DNA from 4 places in the Streptomyces sp. NBC_01012 genome. Region 1 is predicted to be linked to each of the others. Evidence: riboswitches for the same ligand, from Rfam matches in the RefSeq annotation. Region 1 holds a riboswitch; each other region holds the start of a gene.
What was found. A riboswitch is a leader RNA that binds a small molecule or an ion and turns the genes downstream of it on or off. The one in region 1 is predicted to bind thiamine pyrophosphate.
Positions count from the first base shown of each region.

Region 1 (4,205 bases):
CCGGACCACGCCCGTGGGCGGCGCCCTCCGGGAGGCGCTGTTCCGGAGGGGCTTCGTCCGCCCCACCGGAACAGCGCCTGCTCCGCAGGGTGTCAGTCGGCCAGCGGGAGGTACACCCGGTTGCCCCTGGCCGCGAACTCCTGGGACTTCTCCGCCATACCGGCGAGCGCCTCCGCGTCGAACTCGGTGTCGACGACCGTGGGTCCGACGCCGTGCTCCCGCCGGATGTCGTGGGAGATCTTCATCGAGCAGAACTTCGGCCCGCACATCGAGCAGAAGTGTGCCGTCTTCGCCGGCTCGGCCGGCAGCGTCTCGTCATGGAACTCCCGTGCGGTGTCGGGGTCGAGCGCCAGGTTGAACTGGTCCTCCCAGCGGAACTCGAACCGCGCGTCCGACAGCGCGTCGTCCCACTCCTGCGCCCCGGGATGCCCCTTGGCGAGGTCCGCGGCATGGGCGGCGATCTTGTACGTGATGACACCCGTCTTCACGTCGTCGCGGTCGGGCAGCCCCAGGTGCTCCTTGGGCGTGACGTAGCAGAGCATCGCAGTCCCCCACCAGGCGATCATCGCCGCGCCGATGCCCGAGGTGATGTGGTCGTACGCGGGCGCGACGTCCGTGGTGAGGGGGCCCAGGGTGTAGAACGGGGCCTCCTCGCAGATCTCCTGCTGGAGGTCGATGTTCTCCTTGATCTTGTGCATCGGGACATGCCCGGGGCCCTCGATCATCGTCTGCACACCGAACCGCTTGGCGACGGTGTTGAGTTCACCGAGCGTCCGGAGCTCGGCGAACTGCGCCTCGTCGTTGGCGTCGGCGATGGAGCCGGGGCGCAGCCCGTCACCCAGCGAGTACGTCACGTCGTACGCCGCGAGGATCTCGCAGAGCTCCTCGAAGTGTTCGTAGAGGAACGACTCCTTGTGGTGGGCCAGGCACCACGCCGCCATGATGGATCCGCCGCGCGAGACGATTCCGGTCTTGCGGCGGGCCGTCAGCGGGACGTACGGCAGCCGGACGCCGGCGTGCACCGTCATGTAGTCGACGCCCTGTTCGGCCTGCTCGACGACGGTGTCCTTGTAGATCTCCCAGGTCAGCTCCTCGGCCCGGCCGTCGACCTTCTCGAGCGCCTGGTAGAGGGGGACCGTGCCGATCGGCACGGGGGAGTTGCGCAGGACCCACTCGCGGGTGGTGTGGATGTTGCGGCCGGTGGAGAGGTCCATGACCGTGTCGGCGCCCCACGTGGTGGCCCAGGTCATCTTGTCCACCTCCTCCTCGATGGAGGAGGTGACCGCGGAGTTGCCGATGTTGGCGTTGACCTTCACCAGGAAGCGCTTGCCGATGATCATCGGCTCGATCTCCGGGTGGTTGACGTTGGCGGGCAGGACGGCCCGGCCCGCCGCGATCTCCTCCCGCACGACCTCGGGTTCGACGTTCTCCCGGATCGCCACGTACTCCATCTCCGGGGTGATCTCCCCCCGGCGGGCGTACGCGAGCTGGGTGACGGGACCGCCGTCCCGGCTGCGGCGCGGCTGCCGCGGGCGCCCGGGGAAGACCGCGTCGAGATTGCGCAGGCCGCCCCTCGGGGAGGTGTGCTTGAGCCCGTCGTCCTCGGGGCGCACGGGGCGGCCCGCGTACTCCGCGGTGTCCCCGCGGGCGGTGATCCAGTGCTGTCGCAGCGGGGCGAGCCCCCGGCGTACATCGGTGTCCGTGGTGGGGTCGGTGTACGGCCCCGACGTGTCGTACAGCGTCACGTCCTTGCCGTTGGTGAGGTGCACCTGGCGGACCGGCACCCGGAGATCCGGGCGTGAGCCCTGGATGTATCCCTTGTGCCAGCCGATGGACTTCCCGGCCTCGTCGTTCTGCGCGTTCCGCTTCGAGGCAGGCGTGCGTGCGTCCGCTGTGGTCATGAGACCTACTCCCTACGCCGGCATTACCCGGTAACAGGTTCGGCGGTCGGCGCAGCGTGTCCCGTATGGATATACGGAGGTCAGCGCCCTCTCAGCCCGGTGCTCCGAGCTCCCGCGTGTACAAATGCGTCCCCACGCTAACCCTCGTTCTGGCGCGCTGGCCAGAGGGCCTCCCCGGTTCTTGGGATGATCGCCGGGTGACGTCCCCTCCGAGTGCCCCCGAACCCCACGGCCCCGCATCAGGCAGCACCCAGAGCCATGCGCATGGCCACACCCACAGCCACGGCCCCGCAGCGCCGGTGTCCAAGCACCTTCGCAAGGTCATCGCGGCTGTACTGATCCCCTTCGCCGCCGCGGTCGTCGTCGGCCTCGTGGCCTTCTGGCCCGGCGGTGCGCCGGCCCATGAACGCACGGGTGTCGGCTTCGACCGGCAGACCCAGGACGGGCGGGTCACGAAGGTCGTGTCGGTCAACTGCGCGGATGTCAACGCCTCGCAGGTGCCGGCGACCGGCGACACGTCCACCGCGGCCGGTCAGGAAGCGGTCAACGAGCAGACCGGGAAGTGCAAGAAGGCCACGGTCGAGGTGACCAGCGGTAAGGACAAGGGCCGTACGTTCGTCGAGGTCGTCCAGCCCGACGCCCCGCGACAACTGCGCGAGGGCCAGGGGGTGGTCGTGGCGTACGCTCCCGACGCGCCCCGGGACCTGCAGTATTCGGTGACCGACGTGGACCGCGCGTTCCCGATGGCTCTGCTCGCCGGGATCTTCGCCCTCGCGGTGATCGTGGTGGGCAGACTGCGCGGACTCATGGCGCTGGTCGCGCTCGCCGTCTCCTTCGCCGTGCTGACCCTGTTCATCCTGCCGGCGATCCTCCAGGGCTCCAATCCCCTGGTCGTCGCGGTGATCGGGGCGAGCGCCATCATGCTGATCGCCCTCTACACCTGCCACGGACTGACGGCCCGCACCTCCGTGGCCGTCCTCGGCACACTCATCTCGCTGGTGCTGATCGGGCTGCTGGGCTCGCTCTTCATCGGCTGGGCCGTCCTGTCCGGGAACACGGACGACAACACCGGTCTGATCCATGGGCTCTACCCGGACATCGACATGAGCGGCCTGCTGCTCGCCGGTGTGATCATCGGCTCGCTCGGTGTGCTCGACGATGTGACCGTGACCCAGACGTCGGCGGTCTGGGAGCTGCACCAGGCCGATCCGGCCATGGGCGCGCGCGGCCTCTACCGGGCGGGTATCCGGATCGGGCGCGACCACATCGCCTCGGTCGTCAACACACTCGTACTCGCCTACGCCGGCGCGGCTCTTCCGCTGCTGCTGCTGTTCTCCATCGCGCAGAGCAGCGTCGGCACGGTGGCCAACAGCGAGCTGGTCGCCGAGGAGATCGTCCGTACCCTGGTCGGATCGATCGGGCTGGTCGCCTCGGTACCGGTGACGACGGCGCTCGCTGCCCTGGTGGTCTCCGCGGACCGCACGGGGCTCGGCGCGGGAGCCGGAGCTCCTGCACCCGCGCGGACCGGGAGGGGACGGCGCCGCAAGGCGTGAGCCGGACCTTCCTGTTTCAGCCGGCGTTCTGCTCCTTGGCGAGGATGCGGCCCAGCGCCTCTTCCAGATTGCCGTCGAAGTCACCCAGCGTGTGCTCCTGCCCCAGCGGCACCAGCTTGTCCGTACGGTCGAGAAATGCCACAAGAGGTGCCGTGCCGGCCCTGAAGAGCGCACGGTCCGCACCGACCTGAAGGCGGATGTGTACATCCGACAGCCCTTCGGGCTCGGTCGGGCCGATGTGCACATCGCCGTCGCCGCTGGGGCTGTTGAGACCGTCGAGCAGTAGCTCACGGCCGAATGCCCAGGTGACGGGGGCGTCACCCGGCAGGTGGAAGGTCATCCGGATCGCGTACGGATCACTGACCTCGTACCGGAGCTCCACCGGAATACGGAAGGAGAGCTCCTCGGAGACGAGGAAGCTCATCATGACCTCTGCTTGAACCGACTCGCGCATCGTTCAACCCCGCAGTAGATGAAACTGGCCAGGAATGATCCCCCATGGCCCTATTGACGCCATCGTGGTGCACGCGATAGCAGATCACAAGGAGTGATTTTTCAGATACTGATAGAGAACACGAACGAGCGCAAGAGAGTCGTCACTTCGCAGCGTAGTTGTTCGACTGCGGGGCGCAACCGTTCTTCCTGATGCAGGGGGAGAGATACAGCCATGGCCGCCACGGCGGAACCGACAGTGATCGGAATGGCCGCGCAGACCGTCCCCAAGGCGTACTCCTGCCGCTCGATGACGGGC
Region 1 covers NZ_CP108688.1:3,786,516-3,790,720, forward strand. The annotation lists gene thiC (phosphomethylpyrimidine synthase ThiC) at 93-1,901, opposite strand; TPP riboswitch at 1,894-2,027, opposite strand; gene OG623_RS17100 (YibE/F family protein) at 2,099-3,454, shown strand; gene OG623_RS17105 (SsgA family sporulation/cell division regulator) at 3,471-3,908, opposite strand; gene OG623_RS17110 (IclR family transcriptional regulator) at 4,010-4,205, opposite strand, start outside.

Region 2 (4,205 bases), 2.1 Mb from region 1:
GTCGGTCGCCAGCGCCGGATGCATCACCTTGAGGGCGAGCACCCGGTCGAGCCGGGTGTCCATGGCCCGGTAGACCGTGGCCATGCCACCGACGGCGATGCGTGCGTCGATCCGGTAGCGGCCGTCGAGCAGCTGCCCGACGAGGGGGTCCTGGAGGGTCGTGTCCACGGTGCGAGTCTACGAGCTGCCACGGACACGACGGGATGGGCCAGGTGTTCCGGGGACCGTTCCGGTGCCGAGCCGTGACAGGGACATGTGCATGTTGTGACGGGAGGGAGCCGCGGCTGCCCGGACCTCAGAACGCCGGGCGCTCCGGATCCAGCACCGCGCGGCCCGCCACGGGTGAGGACGCCTCGGCGAAATGACGGCGCGGGATGCGTCCCGCCCGGTACGCCAGGCGCCCGCCGTCCACCGCGTGCCGCATCGCCGCCGCCATCAGCTCGGGCTCCTGCGCCCGGGTCACCGCCGACGCGAGCATCACGGCGGCACAGCCCAGCTCCATCGCCAGCGCCGCGTCCGATGCGGTGCCCGCGCCGGCGTCCAGGATCACCGGGACCCCGGCCTGCTCGACGATCAGCTGGAAGTTGTGCGGATTGCGGATGCCGAGCCCGGAGCCGATGGGGGAGCCCAGCGGCATGATCGCCGCGCACCCCACGTCCTCGAGCTTGCGGGCCAGGACCGGGTCGTCATTGGTGTACGGCAGGACCGTGAAGCCGTCGTCGACCAGGATCTCGGCGGCGTCCAGCAGCTCGACGGGGTCGGGCAGCAGGGTCCGCTCGTCGGCCACGACCTCCAGCTTGATCCAGTCGGTGCCCAGCGCCTCCCTGGCCAGCCGGGCGGTGAGCACGGCCTCGCCCGCCGTGAAGCAGCCCGCCGTGTTCGGCAGGACCTGGATGGAGAGGCGTTCCAGGACGGAGAGCACGGAGCCCTGCACGGTCGGGTCGAGCCGGCGCATCGCCACGGTGGTCAGCTCGGTGCCCGAGGCGATCAGGGAGCGCTCCAGCACATCGAGGCTGGGCGCCCCGCCCGTTCCCATGATCAGCCGGGACGAGAACGCGGTGGGCCCCAGGGTGAAGAGATCGTCGGACATGGTCAGCCTCCCTGGACCGCGGTGAGGACCTCGACGCGGTCGCCGTCGGCGAGCGTGGTGGCGGACCACTGTCCACGCGGGACGACGGCCTCGTTGACCGCGGCGGCGACCCCGGAGGGCGCGGTGGTCAGCGCCCCGACCAGGGTGTCCAGCGCGGTGCCCACGGGGACGGCGCGGTCTTCCCCGTTGACGGACACGGACACGGATGCGGATGTGGAGGCGGACACGGATGCGGGACCGGTGGCGGGCACGGGCTGTGTCATACGGGCTGCTCCTGCGACGCGTGGGCGGTGTCTTCGGGGGAACGTGGCCTGGCGTCCGCGGCGAAGCGGCGCGGCGAGAAGGGGCGGCCGAGCTCGGGCAGCTCGCTCGTGGTCAGCACCTCGGCCATCACCTCGCCCGTGACGGGGGTCAGCAGCACCCCGTTGCGGTGGTGCCCGGTGGCGAGGTGCAGACCGGGCAGCGCGGTGGGGCCCAGCAGCGGCGCGTTGTCGGGCGATGCGGGGCGCAGACCGGCCCGGGTCTCGGTCAGCGGGAGCTCGGTGATGCCGGGCACCAGCTCATGGGCGTCCCGCAGCAGCTCGTACACCCCGCCGGCGGTGACCGTGGTGTCCCAGCCCAGCTCCTCGGTGGTCGCACCGACCACCAGCTCGCCGTTGGCACGCGGGACCAGATAGACATGGCTGCCGCGTACGACGGCCCGCACGGTCCTGCTCAGGAAGGGGGCGTACGCGGGCGGCACGGTCAGCCGCAGCACCTGCCCCTTGACCGGGCGTACGGGCGGCACGACCGACTCGGGCAGCCCTTCCAGCCGGCCGCTGAGGCTGCCGCCCGCGAGCACCACCTGGCCTGCGGCGAGCCGCGTACCGTCCGCAAGGACGACGCCCGTCGCCCTGCCGTCCGTGACGGAGAGCCGCTGGACCCAGGCGCGGCGGAAGTCCACCCCCGCCCGCTCGCACGCGGTCAGCAGGGCCGAAGCCAGCCGCCTGGGGTCCACCTGGTGGTCGCCGTCGACCCGCAGCCCGCCGCGAACGCCGGGGGCGAGCATCGGCTCCAGCCGGCGGCACTCACGGCCGCTCAGCCACTCGGACTCCAGCCCGGATCGCTGCTGCAGCGCGTGCAGCTCCCGCAGATGCGCCCGGTCGTCGGAGTCCAGCGCGACGGACAGGGTGCCGCAGGCACGGAAGCCGGTCTCCTGCCCGCTCGCCTCCTCCAGCTCGGCGACGAACGCCGGATAGCGCGCCGCGGAGGCCACGTTGAGGCCGAGCAGCGTCTGCTCGCCGTAGTGGAGTTCGGTGACGGCCGCGAGCATCCCGGCCGCGACCCGGGCCGCGCCGCCGCCCGGTCCCGGATCGGCCAGCGTGGTGCTCAGACCCTGCTGGGCGGACCGCCAGGCGGTCACCAGACCGATGATGCCGCCCCCGACGACCAGGACGTCGGAGCTGCTCGTGGAGATACGCATGGGCGTCCAGCCCCTCCCTTCGCCGGCATGACCCGGATCAGGTTCGTACGGTCGGAGGCCGGTCAGCCTCCCTCTCAGCCCGGTACGTCCGGGCTCCCGCGAGTCTCTTACGGTGGCCAGCCTAGACCCCGCCCCCGACAGCCGGACACGGGCCCGGGAACCGGCGCCCCTTCAGGTCATTAGGGTGGACGGGTGAGCGAGCAGACACCGGAACCGGCACCGGGACAGCCGGCGCGCGCCGTCGTGATCGTGGGCGCCGGCATGGCCGGTGTGCAGACGGCCGTGGCCCTGCGCGAACAGGGCTTCACGGGCCGGGTCACCGTGATCGGCGCGGAACCGCACCAGCCGTACGACAGGCCGCCGCTCTCCAAGGCGATCCTGCTCGGCGAGGCGGAGCACTCCGCCTTCGACATCGACTTCGAGGCCCTGGACATCACCCTGCGCCTGGGGCTCCATGTGACCGGCCTGCGCGCCGGCGCGCACGAGGTGGACACCCTGGAAGGCCCCGTCCCCTACGACGCGCTGGTCATCGCCACCGGCGCGGAACCCGTCGCACTGCCCGGTTCCGACGGCGTGCCCGGTGTCCATCTGCTGCGCACCCTCGACGACGCCGCGCGGCTGCGGCCCATCCTCGACCAACAGCACGACGTGGTCGTCGTCGGAGCGGGCTGGATCGGCGCCGAGTTCGCCACGGCGGCCCGCGCCGCCGGCTGCGTGGTCACCGTCGTGGAGGCCGCGGACCGTCCCCTGGCGGGCACGCTGCCCGCCGAGGTCGCCGCGCCGATGACCCGCTGGTACGCCGAGAGCGGAGCCGATCTCCTCACCGGCGCCCGGGTCGCCCGCGTCGGACAGGGCGCCGTCCATCTGTCGGACGGCCGGGTGATCCCCGCGGGGGCGGTGGTCGTCGGCATCGGCGCCCGGCCCGCCACCGGGTGGCTCGCGGGCTCGGGCATCGAGCTCGGCCCGGACGGCTCGGTCGTCGCGGACAGCTCGCTGCGCGCCTCGCTGCCCGATGTCCACGCGGTGGGCGACTGCGCCTCCTTCCCTTCCGCCCGCTACGGCGAGCGGCTGCTGGTCCATCACTGGGACAACGCCCTTCAGGGGCCCAGGACGGTCGCCGCCGCCCTCGCGAGCGGTGAGGCGGGCACGTACGACCCGGTGCCCTACTTCTGGTCCGAGCAGTTCGGCCGCTTCGTGCAGTACGCCGGCCATCACGCCGGAGCCGACACGCTGCTGTGGCGGGGCGACCCGGCCGAGGCGTCCTGGACGGTGCTCTGGCTGCGGCAGGGGGTGCTGGTCGCCGTACTGGCCGTCAGCAGGCCCCGTGACCTGACACAGGGGCGCAAGCTCGTCGAAGCGGGGGCGCGCATCGATCCGGCGCGGGCCGCGGACTCCTCCGTACCGCTGAAATCCACGGTGCGGAACGCCTGAGGGCACCGACCACCCGCCTCGTACGCCCTGCCCGGCTACCGACTGTCGGTCCGGGATGGCACGCTTGTCCTTGTGACCGAGATTGACGCAAAGATCGATGCTCTCGTCCCCGCCTGGCTCCACCTTCCCGACATCGCGGAAATGCTCGATGTCGAGGTGACGCGCGTACGGCAGCTGGTCAAGGAAGGCCAGCTGATCGCCGTGCGACGTGGTGAGAACCGG
Region 2 covers NZ_CP108688.1:5,910,844-5,915,048, forward strand. The annotation lists gene pknB (Stk1 family PASTA domain-containing Ser/Thr kinase) at 1-168, opposite strand, end outside; gene OG623_RS26590 (thiazole synthase) at 296-1,090, opposite strand; gene thiS (sulfur carrier protein ThiS) at 1,093-1,353, opposite strand; gene thiO (glycine oxidase ThiO) at 1,350-2,552, opposite strand; TPP riboswitch at 2,550-2,662, opposite strand; gene OG623_RS26605 (NAD(P)/FAD-dependent oxidoreductase) at 2,745-3,983, shown strand; gene OG623_RS26610 (Rv2175c family DNA-binding protein) at 4,056-4,205, shown strand, end outside.
Region 2: it holds a riboswitch for thiamine pyrophosphate, as region 1 does, so the genes downstream of both, thiO (glycine oxidase ThiO) here and thiC (phosphomethylpyrimidine synthase ThiC) in region 1, are expected to answer to the same signal.

Region 3 (4,205 bases), 3.1 Mb from region 1:
ACGACCCCAGCCACCCGGACCTCGACGGCGCCACGGTCCTCGTACTCGAACGCGCCGAGGGCTCTCTGGGCGCCGCACTGGAACACGAGCCGAAGCCGAAGGCGGGTCCCGGGCTGCTCGCCCAGATCTGCGAGGGCCTGCACCAGCTGCACCATGCGGGCTGGGTGCACGGGGACCTCAAACCCGCCAACGTGCTGTTGCTCAAGGGCGGTTCGGTGCGGCTCGCCGACTTCAACATGGCCGCCGAGCTGGAGGGCACCCACGCCTACGCGCCCGCCTTCGCGACCCCGGACTACACACCGCCCGAGCTCCTCTGGCCGGAGGTCGACGAGCGGGGCACGCAGATCCGGCCCTCCGCCGACGTCTGGGCCTTCGGTGTCCTCGCCCACACCGTCCTGACCGGTACCTTTCCGCTGCCCGGAAGCACGACGGAGGCTCGCTGTGACGCGGCCACGCGCTACGCGCGCGGCACCGAGGAACTGCGACTGTCCCCCGAACTCCCGGACGGCTGGCGGCATATCATCACCGACTGCCTCGCCCGCACCCACGCCGAACGCATCGGCACCGAGGCCCTGCTGCGACAGGTGGAACAGGCGGCCGGTGCCGCCCGTTCGGCCCGGCTGCCGCGACTGCGCCCCCGGCGGTGGGTTCGGCCGGCCCTGGGCGCGGCGCTGGTGGTGGTCGCGCTGGGCACGGCGACGACGATGACGTACACCCTGCGGGACTCGCCCCCGGCGTCCGCGGTTCCACCCACGTGTGAGAAGCCCGCCGTGTACGAGGACGACACCCACGGCCGCGGCTACACGGCGGGCTGGAGCGGCACGTGGGACTTCACCGTCAGGAAGGGCGACGGCGGCAGCCAGGTACGCGAGCTCCAGTGCCTGCTGAGGTACCTGCACGACATCACCGAAGTCGGCGAGGTGGACGGCGACTTCGGCCCCCTGACCCACGGGGCCGTCGTCACCTTCCAGAAGCGGGCGGGACTGGATGCGAACGGGATCGTGGGGCGGACGACGTGGCAGGCGCTGCGGAAGTCCGAGAAGGTCTGAGGGACCGCTCCTGGCCGGGTGGCGGCCCGGCCAGGAGCAGTTGACCCATGTGTTGGAGCCGATGCCGTTCTTCACGAAGGTGGAAGTCGAGCCGAAGGTGTACGCGTGGCCGCGCTCGCGGCGACCCAGCCGCAAGAACGTCGTCGACCTGACGGCAGCTGCGGCGATCACCTTCCGGCCGTCAGCCACGGTGGCGCAGTCGCAGCGGGGTGTACACCGTCAGAGCCACGAGGAACGCCACCCCGTAGGCGACGTCCGCCCCGTGCAGCGCCTCGGCGACCGGGCCCACGTACAGGCTGGTGCTCATGAACGGCACCGCCGCCGCGAAGGCTACGGCGAAGGCGGTGAGCGCCGGCCACCACGGCTGTCGGTGGATGCTCTCGGCGGCCAGGTCGATGGGGGAGTGGCCGCGGTCCCTCGCCCGGACGAGCCAGTCCACGGCGACGATCGCCACGAACCCGGGGATCCAGTAGCCGACGAGAAGAAGCACGTTCTGGAAGCGTGTCGTGGTGTCGGCCGCGTGCATCCACAGCACGAGCGGGAAGCCGAGCGCTGCGGCGAGTGCCGCGGCGACGGGGCGAGGCAGGCGGACGCCCATGGTCTGCAGCGCCAGCGATCCGCTGTAGTCGTTCATGGCATTGCTGCACAGCGCGGCCAGCGCCACGGCGAGCAGCCCGAACGCTCCGAGCGCGCCCCCGCCCAGCAGGGTGTCGATGCCGCGCGCCGTCTGGTCGGTGAAGACGGACGCGCCCCACAGACCGAGGGCCTGGACGGCCACGAAGGAGGTGCTGACCCCGAGCAGCGTGCACCAGAACATGCGCGGCCGGGACGCGGTGCGCGGCAGATAGCGGCTGAAGTCGCTGGCGTACGGGGCCCAGGACAGCGCCAGGCTCAGGGCGATGGTGCACGTCAGGACGAACGCCCCCGCCCGGTCCGCGCCGTGCACGGTGCCGGTGGCGACGGGACGGACACCGTCCAGCAGCTTCGTGGACAGGACCGCGAAGGCGGCCGCGAGGGCGAAGGTCATGACGGTCTGGAGCCGGTGGATCACCTCGTACCCCAGGACGCCGAGGGCACCCTGGGCGGCCATCATGACCAGCACCCCGAGCCAGAACGGCCAGCCGCACAGCTGGGCCAGCGCGTCCCCGCCGAACAGGCCGATCAGCGCGTCCCAGGCGATCGACGACAGCCACTGGAGTGTGCCCGGCAGCACCACACCACGGCCGAACGCCAGCCGTGACAGCGGAAGTTGCCCGGAGCCGGTCTGGCTTCCCCAGGTACCCAGATACGCGGTGGGCACGGCGCCCACGAGGGTGCCGAGCACGACGGCAATGAGCGCCGTGGTGAAGTCCAGGCCCAGTGCGATACCGACGGTGCCGGTGAAGACGCCGGTCATCGTCAGGTTGGGGGCGAACCACACGGTGAACAGCCGTCCGGGCCCGCCGTAGCGACGGTCCTCGGGAACCGGGGCTATCCCGTGCGCCTCGATACGCAGATCACCTGGGGCGGTGGGCATGCGCCCGTCGAAAGGGTGCTGCGGCTCCGTGGCCGCGCGCTCGTCCTGGGTGTACGGCAATGACATGAAGACATCCCTCCGCCAGTGCTAACTGGTTCAGGTTCGACGGGTGTGTTCTCAGCCCCTGTGCGGGGCACCCCGTGTCCGGTGCGGCGGCCAGAATAGCCGGGTGCGCGTGGAGCGCGATGAGGGGGGCGGGCGGGACGATGAGCGCGCACCGGAAGCCGCCGTGGCCCGGTGCAGCTTCAGAGGTCCCGGGTCAAGGGCAAGGGGTGACGGTCATGGGGTGACGGTCACGGGGCCGCGGGGTGTGGACGGGGCGGTGAGGTAAGCGATGATCATGTCTGCGAGCATGTTCCGGTAGTGGTCCCGGCTGTCAGGGGCCACCAGGTCGCGGCCGAACAGCGCGCCGAACGTGTGCCGGTTCGATACGCGGAAGAAGCAGAACGAGCTGATCACCGCGTGTACGTCGATGGCGTCGACATCCGCGTGGAACAGCCCCGCTTCCCGACCGGACTTCAGGATGCTCTGCAGCACCCCGGCCGCGGGGGAGCCGAGTCGGCTCAACTTCTCGGAGCCGATTATGTGTTCCGCTTCGTGGATGTTCTCGATGCTGACGAGCCGGATGAAGTCGGGGTGCGCCTCGTGGTGGTCGAATGTCAGCTCGACCAGTCGGCGGGTGGCGGCGACGGGATCCAGGTGCTCGACGTCCAGCTCGCCCTCCAGCTGACGGATCTCCGAGTAGGCCGCTTCCAGCACCGCGGTGAAGAGCTGTTCCTTGCCGCCGAAGTAGTAGTAGATCATCCGCTTCGTCGTGCGCGTGAGGGCGGCGATCTTGTCCACCCGTGCGCCCGCGTAGCCGTCCCGGGCGAACTCCCTGGTCGCCACCGCGAGGATCTCCGCCCTGGTGCGGGCCGCGTCGCGCTGACGCTCCGCGGGCGGCGCTGACTCCTGGGCGCTGGACATGTCCTGCTCCTCCGGTGCGTGGTGAGTGTCCCGTGATTGTAGGAGCGGGCCGTGCCTGGATCTTTCGGCGCGAGGGCTTCTCGACTCGGCCCGCTCTTGCTATAAGTAACGTACTAGTTCGTACATTACGGAGGTGCAGGTGACCGCAGGTGCGTATCTGGTCGGGCTGATCGGCGCGGGCATCACCACGTCGCTCAGCCCCGCTCTGCACGAACGTGAGGCGGACCGGCAGGGACTGCGGTACCTGTACAGGCTCCTGGACCTGGATGCCCTTGGTACCGGCCCCGAAAGGGTGGGCGACCTCGTGCACGCGGCCCGCGACCTCGGGTACGACGGGCTCAACATCACCCACCCCTGCAAGCAGACGGTCATCCCGTACCTGGACGCCCTCGATCCGCAGGCGGAGTCGCTCGGCGCCGTGAACACCATCGTCTTCCGGCACGGGCGGGCCATCGGGCACAACACCGACGTCACCGGCTTCGGCGCCGCGTTCTCCCGCGGACTGCCCGGTGCGTCCACCTCGCACGTGGTCCAGCTGGGAGCGGGTGGCGCCGGGGCGGCCGTCGGCCACGCCATGCTCGCCCTCGGGTGCCGACGCCTGACCCTGATCGATACCGACGAGCCGCGGGCCCGGTCGCTCGCAGCCTCGCTGAAGGCCGGCTTCCCCGCGAAAC
Region 3 covers NZ_CP108688.1:645,708-649,912, reverse strand. The annotation lists gene OG623_RS02855 (protein kinase domain-containing protein) at 1-1,049, shown strand, start outside; gene OG623_RS02850 (purine-cytosine permease family protein) at 1,231-2,631, opposite strand; TPP riboswitch at 2,622-2,716, opposite strand; gene OG623_RS02845 (TetR family transcriptional regulator) at 2,845-3,531, opposite strand; gene OG623_RS02840 (shikimate dehydrogenase) at 3,671-4,205, shown strand, end outside.
Region 3: it holds a riboswitch for thiamine pyrophosphate, as region 1 does, so the genes downstream of both, OG623_RS02850 (purine-cytosine permease family protein) here and thiC (phosphomethylpyrimidine synthase ThiC) in region 1, are expected to answer to the same signal.

Region 4 (4,205 bases), 1.8 Mb from region 1:
GAGGTGAAGGTGAAGAGGAACACCATCAGAGCCGCCGCGGCGACGGCGGGCGCCAGCGCGGGCAGCGTCACTCGCCGCCAGGCGGCGATGCGGCCGGCCCCGAGCACCCGGGCGGCCTCCTCCTGGCGGGGGTCGAGCTGGGACCACAGGCCGCCGACGGTCCGTACGACGACCGCGTAGTTGAAGAACACATGGGCGAGCAGGATGGCCCACACGGTCGTGTCGAGCCTGACGCCCCAGAGCTCGTCGAGGAACCCGCCGCGTCCCAGCAGCGCCAGGAACGCCGTACCCACGACGACGGTCGGCAGGACGAACGGCACGGTCACGACGGCCCGCAGGAGCTGTTTGCCGGGGAACTCGAAGCGGGCGAACACATAGGCGCCCGGCAGTGCGATCAGCAGGGTGAGCACGGTCGACGCGAGGGCCTGCCAGGTGGTGAACCAGAGGACGTCGAGGATGTCGGACCGGCCCAGCACCGCGCCGATCCGGCCGAACTGCCAGTCGCCTCCGGACTTCAGCCCCCGGCCGACGATCGAGACGACCGGGTAGGCGAAGAACAGGCCGAAGAACGCGACGGGCACGGCCATGAGGCCGAGCCGCACCGCGTTCCCGCGTGCGTTCCCGCGCCCCGCGTTTCCCCGGCGAGCGGGCCGCGCGGCTACTTCACGACGAGCGAGGACCATGACTGGACCCACTGCTCACGGTTCTTGGCGATCTTCTCGGGGGACACGGTCGCCGGCTTGTCGACGGTCGCTCCGAACTCCGTGAAGAGCTTCGGCAGCTTCGCGTCCTTCACCACCGGGTTCACGAACATGTTCAGCGGCATGTCCTCCTGGAAACGCTTGCTGATCAGGAAGTCCAGCAGCGCCTTTCCGCCCGCCTCGTTCTTCGCGCCGTCCAGCAGACCGGCGAACTCGATCTGGCGGAAGCAGGTGCCGGTGGCGACGCCGGTCGGGGCCTCGGTCGGCTTCGGATCGGCGTACTCCACCTCGACGGGCGGGCTGGAGGCGTACGAGACGACGAGCGGCCGGTCGGCCTTGGCCTTCTTGCCGCCTGCGGAGCCGGAGAACTCCTCGTTGTAGGCCTGCTCCCAGCCGTCGACGACCTTGACGCCGTTGCTCTTCAGCTTCTTCCAGTAGTCCTGGTAGCCGCTCTCACCCTGGGTGGCGACCGTGCCGAGGAGGAAGGCGAGTCCGGGCGACGACGTCGCGGCGTTCTCGGTGACCAGCAGGTTCTTGTACGCGGGCTTCAGCAGGTCGCCGAAGGTCTTCGGCGGGTCGAGCTTCTTGTCGTCGAAGTACTTCTTGTCGTAGTTGACGCAGATGTCGCCGGTGTCGACGGGCGTGACGCGGTGCTTGTCCGCGTCGAGCTGGGTGCCGGTGTCGACCCGGTCGAGGCCCTTCGCCTCGTACGGCGTGAAGAGGTCGTTGTCCAGGGCGCGGGAGAGCAGGGTGTTGTCGGCGCCGAAGAACACATCGCCGCGCGGGGAGCCCTTGGTCAGGATCTCCTGGTTGAGCGCCGCACCGGCGTCCCCGCTCTTGAGCACCTTGACCGTGTAACCGGTCTCCTTCGTGAACGCCTTCAGGACGGCGTCCGAGGCGTTGAACGAGTCATGGCTGACGAGCGTGACGGTCCTGGAGCCGGCCCCCGTGTCGCCGGAGGCCTTGCCGTCGGAGCCGCCGCAGCCCGCTAGTGTGCTGACGCCGAGGGCGGCGGCGAGCGCCGTCGCCGCGTACTTCGTCGTGGTGTTCATGGTGTTTTCCTCCTGGAGGTGACCAGGAAGAGACGCGGCCCCGCCCGCTCGGTGAGCGGGCAGGGCGCAACAGCTTGAGTAAGGTCCGAACTTCCTACCCGGAATGACCCGGGCGAGGTTCAGAGGGTCTGCGGCCGACCTGTACTCGGTGCCGCACTCTCAGCGCTGTGGCGCTCCCCTGTCGGAATATGAAGTTGATTTCCGGGCCAGGCTACACCGGCCGGATCACGCCGGACCGGCCGGATCACGTACGCCCGGACCGCCTCAGCGCTCGGCCGCCGCCAGCTGCCCGCAGGCCCCGTCGATCTCCTGGCCGCGGGTGTCGCGGACGGTGACCGGCACACCATGGGCGGCGATGGCCTCCACGAACGCCTTCTCGTCCTCGGGCCGTGACGCGGTCCACTTGGAGCCCGGGGTCGGGTTCAGCGGGATGAGGTTGACGTGCACCCGCTTGCCCTTGAGCAGCCGGCCGAGCCGGTCGCCGCGCCAGGCCTGGTCGTTGATGTCGCGGATCAGCGCGTACTCGATGGAGATACGGCGGCCGGACTTCTCCGAGTACTCCCACGCGGCGTCCAGGACCTCGCGGACCTTCCAGCGGGTGTTCACGGGCACCAGGGTGTCGCGCAGCTCGTCGTCCGGGGCGTGCAGGGAGACCGCGAGACGGCACTTGAAGCCCTCGTCGGCGAAGCGCAGCATCGCCGGGACCAGGCCCACCGTGGACACGGTGATCCCGCGCTGCGAGAGCCCCAGGCCGTCCGGCTCGGGGTCCGTCAGCCGGCGGATGGCCCCAACCACGCGCTTGTAGTTGGCCAGCGGCTCGCCCATGCCCATGAAGACGATGTTGGACAGCCGCGCGGGGCCGCCGGGTACCTCGCCGTCGCGCAGGGCGCGCATGCCGTCCACGATCTGGTGCACGATCTCGGCCGTCGACAGGTTGCGGTCGAGTCCCGCCTGCCCGGTCGCGCAGAACGGGCAGTTCATCCCGCAGCCCGCCTGGGACGAGATGCACATGGTCACCCGGTCCGGATACCGCATGAGGACGGACTCGACGAGCGTGCCGTCGTGCAGCTTCCACAGCGTCTTACGGGTGGTGTCGTCGTCGCAGCTGATGTGGCGCATCACCGACATCAGGTCGGGGAACATCGCCTCGGCGAGCTTGTCCCGCGACGCCGCCGGAATGTTGGTCCACTCCGCCGGGTCGTGGGCGTACCGCGTGAAGTAGTGCTGTGACAGCTGCTTGGCACGGAAGGGCTTCTCGCCGGTCGCGGCGACTGCTTCCTTGCGCTCGTCGGGTGTGAGGTCGGCGAGGTGCCGCGGCGGCCGCTTGGCTCCACGGGGCGCGACAAACTGGAGTTCTCCGGGCTTAGGCATGGTTCTTCCAGTGTCGCAGACGTACGAGTAAGTCCGACCGGCCCCGAGGACCCGCCCCGAGGACCGGCCGAGCGGGCAGGCCCCTCAGGGCGTGATCAGCCGGATCCGACGAACAGCACGAGCAGCAGCCATACGACCGGGGCGCTCGGCAGGAGCGAGTCGAGCCGGTCCATGATGCCGCCGTGGCCGGGCAGCAGCGTGCCCATGTCCTTGATCCCGAGGTCCCGCTTGATCATGGACTCGCCGAGGTCCCCCAGCGTGGCGCTGGCGGCGACGGCGAGGCCCATCAGCAGACCCTGCCACCAGCTCCCGTCGTCGATCAGGAACTCCATGCACAGGGCGCCGGCGACCATCGCGAAGGTGACCGCGCCGATCAGGCCCTCGCGGGTCTTCCCGGGGCTGATGCGGGGTGCCAGCTTGTGCGTACCGAAGCGCCAGCCGACGGCGTACGCGCCGGTGTCGCTGACCACGGTCAGCAGGAGGAAGGTCAGCACCCGCCAGGCGCCGTCGTGCGCGGTGAGCATCATCGCGACGAACGTGGCCAGGAACGGGACGTAGAACACGGCGAAGACACCCGCCGTGACGTCCTTGAGGTAGCCCTCCGGGGGCTCCGTCATCCGCCAGACGAGCACCGCGAGGGCCGTGAGCGCCATCGCGACCCAGGCCCCTTCGGCCTCCCGTACATAGCCGGCGACCACCATCGCGGCGCCACCGACGGCGAGGGGCACCAGCGGGGCGTTGATGCCCTTGCGCTCCTTGAGCCGGGAGGTGAGCTCCCAGAGCCCGACCACCACCGCCAGCACGATCACACCGACGAAGACGGCCTTGACGATGAAGAGGGAGCCGACGACCAGAGCGCCGAGGCCGACACCGACCCCTATGGCGGCGCGCAGATCACGCCCCGCACGCTTCTTGGGCGGCGGGGTGGACGGCGGCGGGGTGGACATGGGCTCCTGCGGCTTCTCGTCACGGAACAGGGGGCCGCTGATGCGCGCGGCGTCCCCCCTCCGGTCGTCGCGGTCGTCAGCGTCTCTACCTGCGTCGGGAGCGTCCGGCACGATGGGCATGGGCCGAGTCTGCT
Region 4 covers NZ_CP108688.1:2,003,417-2,007,621, forward strand. The annotation lists gene OG623_RS08610 (ABC transporter permease) at 1-587, opposite strand, end outside; gene OG623_RS08615 (thiamine ABC transporter substrate binding subunit) at 659-1,753, opposite strand; TPP riboswitch at 1,827-1,943, opposite strand; gene rlmN (23S rRNA (adenine(2503)-C(2))-methyltransferase RlmN) at 2,018-3,124, opposite strand; gene OG623_RS08625 (phosphatidate cytidylyltransferase) at 3,220-4,205, opposite strand, start outside.
Region 4: it holds a riboswitch for thiamine pyrophosphate, as region 1 does, so the genes downstream of both, OG623_RS08615 (thiamine ABC transporter substrate binding subunit) here and thiC (phosphomethylpyrimidine synthase ThiC) in region 1, are expected to answer to the same signal.